2 linked regions of the Dinoroseobacter shibae DFL 12 = DSM 16493 genome follow. Each later gene encodes a partner of the first gene's protein in a complex. Links are inferred from orthologs where the notes say so. Each region holds a gene or a part of one and is shown on either strand. Other genes may lie near its edges.

Evidence for each region.
Region 2: the proteins of uvrB (region 1) and DSHI_RS12625 are in contact, whole or in part, in a crystal structure (PDB 7EGT), measured with the Thermus thermophilus proteins. The link is inferred for Dinoroseobacter shibae DFL 12 = DSM 16493 from one-to-one orthologs. Residues at the interface, in WP_096411307.1 of Thermus thermophilus: Glu23, Leu25, Arg26, Asp27, Gly28, Glu29, Arg30, Phe31, Arg55, Glu326, Asp327, Phe328, Glu379, Ser382, Gln383, His398, Gly400, Arg401; in WP_096412145.1 of Thermus thermophilus: His654, Arg656, Phe657, Gln666, Asp668, Glu669, Lys680, Arg681, Leu682, Ser683, Lys685, Tyr686, Ala687.

The regions. Positions count from the first base shown.
Region 1 is NC_009952.1:2,318,972-2,322,235, forward strand. What follows is about bases 1-2,949. They hold uvrB (excinuclease ABC subunit UvrB), read left to right. Parts: upstream 1-360; coding sequence 361-2,538; downstream 2,539-2,949. Other genes in these bases: DSHI_RS22990 (hypothetical protein), read right to left, coding at 2,567-2,692; DSHI_RS11160 (BrnA antitoxin family protein), read left to right, coding at 2,883-2,949. Also shown: more of DSHI_RS11160, read left to right, coding at 2,950-3,264. UniProt on the Escherichia coli protein: The UvrABC repair system catalyzes the recognition and processing of DNA lesions. A damage recognition complex composed of 2 UvrA and 2 UvrB subunits scans DNA for abnormalities.
Region 2 is NC_009952.1:2,633,659-2,637,064, reverse strand. Bases 217-3,307 are described here. They hold DSHI_RS12625 (ATP-dependent helicase), read left to right. Parts: upstream 217-601; coding sequence 602-3,013; downstream 3,014-3,307. Other genes in these bases: DSHI_RS12620 (EthD family reductase), read right to left, coding at 3,050-3,307; DSHI_RS12630 (alpha-hydroxy acid oxidase), read right to left, coding at 217-499. Also shown: more of DSHI_RS12630, read right to left, coding at 1-216; more of DSHI_RS12620, read right to left, coding at 3,308-3,358. UniProt on the Escherichia coli protein: A helicase with DNA-dependent ATPase activity. Unwinds DNA duplexes with 3'-5' polarity. Translocates on single-stranded DNA with 3'-5' polarity. Initiates unwinding more efficiently from a nicked substrate than double-stranded DNA.

The sequences.
Region 1 (3,264 bases):
GAGCGAGGGGTGGGGTGGGTGGTGCGAGACCGACCGGCAGCCATTTGCTGCTTGCCCTTGAACGCTACGCGGGTGATTTAAGGTTTACAATAAATTTATCCCGCTTTGGTTGTGCCCGCCGGAGCGACCACACGTCGCTGATATTTTAAACTCCTGTTTTTTCTCACCTTTAAAACCCTGTTGCGCAAACGACCGAGACCAAGGTCTAAGACCGCCTCCCCGCAGCCCCTTGATTCAAATCAACTTCTTGTCCGCGCCCCATGCAGAATTGCAAATTTTCGTTGCAAAATGCGGTCGCCAATCCCCCCTTGCAGTGGAACAAAAACAGATCATTTTAAGACTCACGTAAGGAGTTGCCCGATGAATCAACCCGTCCTGCATGCCAGCGCCGATGATGTCCGCACCCGTCCCAAGCTCGAAGGCGGTCGGATGTTCCGGATGGCGACCAGTTTCGAGCCTGCTGGGGACCAGCCGACCGCCATCGCGGAGCTGAGCGAGGGCGTGCGCAACGGCGAACGCGACCAGGTACTTCTGGGCGCGACCGGGACGGGCAAGACCTTCACCATGGCCAAGGTGATCGAGCAGACCCAGCGCCCCGCGATCATCCTCGCCCCGAACAAGACCCTCGCCGCGCAGCTCTATGGCGAGTTCAAGGGGTTCTTTCCCGACAACGCGGTCGAATATTTCGTCAGCTATTACGACTACTACCAGCCCGAGGCCTATGTGCCGCGCAGCGACACCTATATCGAGAAGGAATCCCAGATCAACGAGCAGATTGACCGGATGCGCCACTCGGCGACCCGGGCCTTGCTCGAACGCGACGACGTGATCATCGTCGCCTCGGTGTCGTGCATCTACGGCATCGGCTCGGTGGAGACCTACGAGGCGATGACCCAGGACCTGGTCGCGGGGCAGTCCTATGACCAGCGCCAGATCATGGCGGATCTCGTGGCCCAGCAATACCGCCGCAACGACGCCGGGTTCCAGCGCGGCTCTTTCCGGGTGCGCGGCGACAGCCTGGAGATCTGGCCCGCCCACATGGAGGACCGGGCGCTGAAATTCTCGTTCTTCGGCGAAGAGCTTGAAAGCATTACCGAGTTCGACCCGCTCACCGGCGAGAAGGCCGACACCCTCGACCGCATCCGGATCTATGCCAACTCCCACTACGTCACGCCCCGCCCCACGCTCCAGCAGGCGATCGTGTCGATCAAGAAAGAGCTGCGCATCCGCCTCGACCAGCTGGTCGCCGAGGGCAAGCTGCTGGAGGCCCAGCGGCTTGAGCAGCGCACGAATTTCGACATCGAGATGCTGGAGGCGACGGGCGTCTGCAACGGCATCGAGAACTATTCGCGCTACCTGACCGGCCGCGCGCCGGGGGAGCCGCCGCCCACACTCTTCGAATACATCCCCGACAACGCCATCGTCTTCGCCGACGAGAGCCACGTCTCGGTTCCGCAGATCGGCGGCATGTACAAGGGCGACTTCCGGCGCAAGATGACCCTGGCCGAGCACGGCTTCCGCCTGCCGTCTTGCATGGACAACCGGCCCCTGAAATTCGAGGAATGGGATGCCATGCGGCCCCAGTCGGTGTTCGTCTCGGCCACCCCCGCCGCGTGGGAGCTGGAACAGGCCGGCGGCGTGTTCACCGAACAGGTGATCCGCCCCACGGGCCTGCTGGACCCCCAGGTCGAAATCCGCCCGGTGGAGATGCAGGTGGACGACCTGCTGGACGAGGTCCGCCGCGTCACCGCCGACGGGTTCCGCACACTGGTCACCACCCTGACCAAGCGGATGGCCGAGGACCTGACCGAGTACATGCACGAACAGGGCATCAAGGTCCGCTACATGCACTCCGACATCGACACGCTGGAGCGCATTGAAATCCTGCGGGATCTCCGGCTCGGCGCCTTCGACGTGCTGATCGGGATCAACCTGCTGCGCGAAGGGTTGGACATCCCTGAATGCGGTCTGGTGGCGATCCTAGATGCGGACAAGGAAGGCTTCCTGCGCTCGGAGACCTCGCTGGTGCAGACCATCGGCAGGGCGGCGCGGAATGCCGAGGGGCGGGTGATCATGTATGCCGACCGGATCACCGGATCGATGGAGCGCGCGCTGGCCGAAACCAACCGCAGGCGCGCCAAGCAGATCGCCTATAACGAGGAACATGGCATCACGCCGGAGACGGTGAAGAAGAATGTCGAAGACGTGATGGCCGGGCTCTACCAGGGCGACGTGGACATGAACCGGGTCACCGCCAAGGTCGAAAAACCGTTGCACGGCGGGAACTTGGAGACGGTTCTTGAAGGGCTGCGGGCGGATATGCGCAAGGCCGCGGAGAACCTGGAGTTCGAGGAGGCCGCGCGCCTGCGCGACGAGGTCAAGCGGCTGGAGGCGGTGGATCTGGCGATTGCGGACGACCCGCTGGCGCGGCAATCGGCGATCGAGGCGGCGAGCGACGCGGCCGTCAAGGCCCAGGGGCGCAGCACCGCGGGCCGCCCGGGCCAGCGCGGCGGGAACGTCAAGCGGCGCAAAAAATAGCGCCTTTTCCGAACCTTGCGCCGCGTCGTTAAATCGGCAGGTCTTCGGTCATCGCCTCGGCCTCGGAGACGTCCTCGACGGTCTCGGGGTCCACCTGGGCGCAGGCGGCGAGCAGCGGCAGGGCGATGAGCAGGGCGAGGATCTTGCGGGTCATGGGGGCCTCCTGGGTCCGGTTTCGCGGCATCACAGCACGGGGGCCGGGGCGGCGCAAGGGGCCGTCCGACCGGGTCGGATCGGCGTCGGGCCCGGGTCGGACAGGTGTCGGGCACCAGCGCACGCACCGGTCACGCCCCGTTAACCGGGATCGCGGAGGGTATCGGCGCCTGACATCACGGAGTGCGCCGATGCCCGACCTGCCCCCTCACCCCCTGTGGTCCGACGCCAAGGGCGAAACCCGCGCCCAGCGGCTGGCCCGCGAACGGCTGACCCTGCACCTGCACGGGCTGGAGCGGGACGACGCCTGGGCGGGTCGCATCCAGGCGCTGGTCCCCGACGCCTGGCAAACCCTGGAGGCGGACCTGCCGCTGGTGGAGAAGAAGACGAAAGTGACCCTGCGGCTGGACGAGAGCGTGGCGAAGTTCTTCCGCGCCATGGGGCCGGGATACCAGGCGCGGATCAACCGGCTGCTGGCGACCTACGCCCAGATGCGGATCGCGGAGGTCTACAAGCTGGAGCGGTTCGCACGCAGCCGGGACCGGTCGCTGGGGATCGAGTTGCCGGAGGAGT
Region 2 (3,406 bases), 310 kb from region 1 along the record:
TGTCGGCGGGCACGTCCACGGTCAGCACCAGGGTGCCGAAGCCGGAGGCGCGGGCGCGGGCCATGATGTCGTCGCGAATGCCCGGGTCGGCGGGGGGGTAGAGTTGGAACCAGCCCATCTCGCCCGCCACGGGGCCGACCCGTTCGGGCGTCTGCGTGGCCACGGTCGAGAGGCCATAGGGAATGCGCGCGGTCGCGGCCTCCGCGGCCAGGAGCCGTTCCGCATCGGGCCAGATCAGCCCGGACATGCCCACGGGGGCGATGCCGAAGGGGCGGGCATAGGTCTGGCCGAGCAGTGGTGTTTCGAGCTCCGGCGTGATCTGCCCGTGCAGGATGCCGGGCAGCAGGTGGATCGCGTCGAGCGCCGCGCGCGTGGTCTGCACCCCGATCTCGCGGTCGCCCGTGGCACTGTCGAGATATTCGAACACGAAGCCGGGGATGCGGCGCCGTGCTGCGCGCCGCAGGTCGGAAATGGCCGGATGGGTCGTGTCGAAATCCATGCGCCCTTGCTAATCCATTCATCTGATTGCGCAATGACGGAATTGCGAACAGATGTGGAACATAGCTTTCCCCCCGGGGGGCTTCGCGCTATGGTCAGAGGCATGAACAGTTTTGACGACTCCGATGCGTTCGAGAAGGGCGCGGCCCTGTCCCTGTCGGCGCGCGCCCGAGCACAGGCCGCAGGGGCGCGGGCGGCCCCCTATCTCGACACGTTGAACCCGGCCCAGCGGCAGGCGGTTGAATCGCTCGACGGTCCGGTTCTGATGCTCGCAGGCGCGGGCACGGGCAAGACCAAGGCGCTGACATGCCGGATCGCGCATCTGCTGCTGACAGGGACGGCGCGGCCGAACGAGATCCTGGCGGTGACCTTCACCAACAAGGCCGCCCGCGAGATGAAGGAGCGGGTGGCGACCCTGATGAACCAGCCGGTGGAGGGGATGCCCTGGCTCGGCACCTTCCACGCGATCGGCGTGAAGCTGCTGCGCCGGCATGCGGAACTAGTGGGGTTGAAGTCGAACTTCACCATTCTGGACACCGACGACCAGGTCCGGCTGCTCAAGCAGATCATCGTCGCCGAGAATATCGACGAGAAACGCTGGCCCGCGCGGCAGCTGGCGCACATCATCGATGGCTGGAAGAACCGCGCCTGGGCGCCGGATGCGGTGCCCGCCGCCGAGGCGTCGGCCTTCAATTCCCGCGGGGTGGAGTTGTATGCCGCTTATCAGGAGCGGCTGAAGACCCTGAATGCCACGGATTTCGGCGATCTGCTGCTGCATGTGGTGGGGATATTCCAGAAACACGAGGACGTGCTGGCGCAGTACCAGCGCTGGTTCCGCTACATCCTGGTGGACGAGTACCAGGATACGAACGTCGCGCAGTATCTCTGGCTGCGGCTTCTGGCGGGCGGGCACAAGAATATCTGCTGCGTGGGTGATGACGACCAGTCGATCTATGGCTGGCGCGGGGCCGAGGTGGGCAACATCCTGCGCTTCGAGAAGGATTTCCCCGGCGCGCTTGTCATCCGGCTGGAGCAGAATTATCGCTCCACCCCCCATATCCTGGCCGCGGCCTCCGGGGTGATTTCCGGCAACAAGGGGCGGCTCGGCAAGGAGCTGTGGACCGATGCGCAAGAGGGCGAGAAGGTCCGCCTGATCGGCCATTGGGACGGGGATGAAGAGGCCCGCTGGATCGGTGAAGAGATCGAGTCGATGCAGAACGGCACGCGCGGGATGCGGCCCTTCGCGTTGAACGAGATCGCGATCCTCGTGCGTGCCTCCCACCAGATGCGCGCCTTCGAGGACCGGTTCCTGACCATCGGGCTGCCTTACAAGGTGATCGGTGGCCCGCGGTTCTACGAGCGGATGGAGATCCGTGATGCCATGGCCTATTTCCGCGTGGTCACCAGCCCCGAGGACGACCTGGCCTTCGAGAGGATCGTGAACACCCCCAAGCGGGGTCTGGGCGACAAGGCCCAAGCGAAGATCCAGGCGGCCGCGCGGGCCAATGGCGTGCCGCTCAAGGAAGGCGCGCGGATATTGCTGGCGGCCAAGGGGCTGGGCGGCAAGGGGGCCGCGGAATTGCGGCTGCTGATCGACGGGTTGGACCGCTGGTCGGCGGCGGCGCGGGACGGTGCGAACCATGTGGAGCTGGCCCAGGTGATCCTGGACGAGAGCGGCTACACCACCCATTGGCAGAACGACAAGACGCCGGAGGCGCCGGGGCGGCTGGAGAACCTCAAGGAACTGGTTAAGGCCCTGGAGGGGTTCGAGAACCTGCAGGGGTTCCTGGAGCATGTTTCGCTGGTCATGGACAACGACAAGGGCGATGCGGGGCCGCAGGTGTCGATCATGACCCTGCACGCGGCCAAGGGGCTGGAGTTTCCGGCCGTGTTCCTGCCGGGCTGGGAGGACGGCATATTCCCGTCGCAACGTTCGATAGACGATCAGACAGGCAAGGTCGAAATAGGCCGAGAAGCCGATGAGGAGCGCCGCTTGGCCTACGTCGGCATCACTCGCGCCGAGGAACTCTGCACTATCTCTTTCGCGAGCAACAGGAGAGTCTTTGGTCGATGGCAGGATCAAATGCCCTCGCGGTTCATCGACGAGCTGCCCGAGGCCCATGTCGAGGTGCTGACCCCGCCGGGGCTTTATGGCGGCGGCTATGGCGCGGCTGCGCCGGGGGCAATGCCGGACGGGGTCTTTGCCGGCTCCCAACTGGAAACCAAGGCGGCGGAGGCGAATGTCTACAATTCGCCAGGTTGGCGGCGGATGCAGGCGCGCGCGGGCGCACGGGGCACGAGCCAGCCGCGCGAGGCGCGCAACATGGTGATCGACGCGACGGCGGTGCCGGCCCATGGGCTCGGCGACCGGGTGTTTCACCAGAAATTCGGCTACGGCGCGGTGACGGGGATCGAAGGCGACAAGCTGGAGGTCGCCTTCGACAAGGCCGGGGTCAAGAAGCTGGTGGCGAAATTCGTGGTTGCGGCGGACAGGGCGGATGACGTGCCGTTCTGAGCGGCGCGCCTGCCCGACACCCCGTCCGCGCGCCGGTCAGCCGATCTGTTCGCCGATGAGCATCTGGGGCTGACCGCTGTAGAAATTCGGGATGTCCCCGACCGCAGGACCCGCGGCAGCAAGGCAGGCGTCGAGCGCGGCCTGGTCGGCGAAGGTGAAGGTGGCGACCGCGTGGAAGCCGGGCGGGGTGTCGGGGCCGCCCGCGAGGCCGCGGGTCACCAGCACGCTGTCGAAATGCGCGGACATGTGTTCGGTTACGATCTCCATGTGTTTGCCGGTGTAATAGGCATAATCGAAGCTGGTACCACCTTCGGTGGGGTAGAGCACTTGCAGGGTCATGGGCATGGGGGCGTCCTCCTCATTCGGCGGTGTGCCGACGGACATCACCGTAGC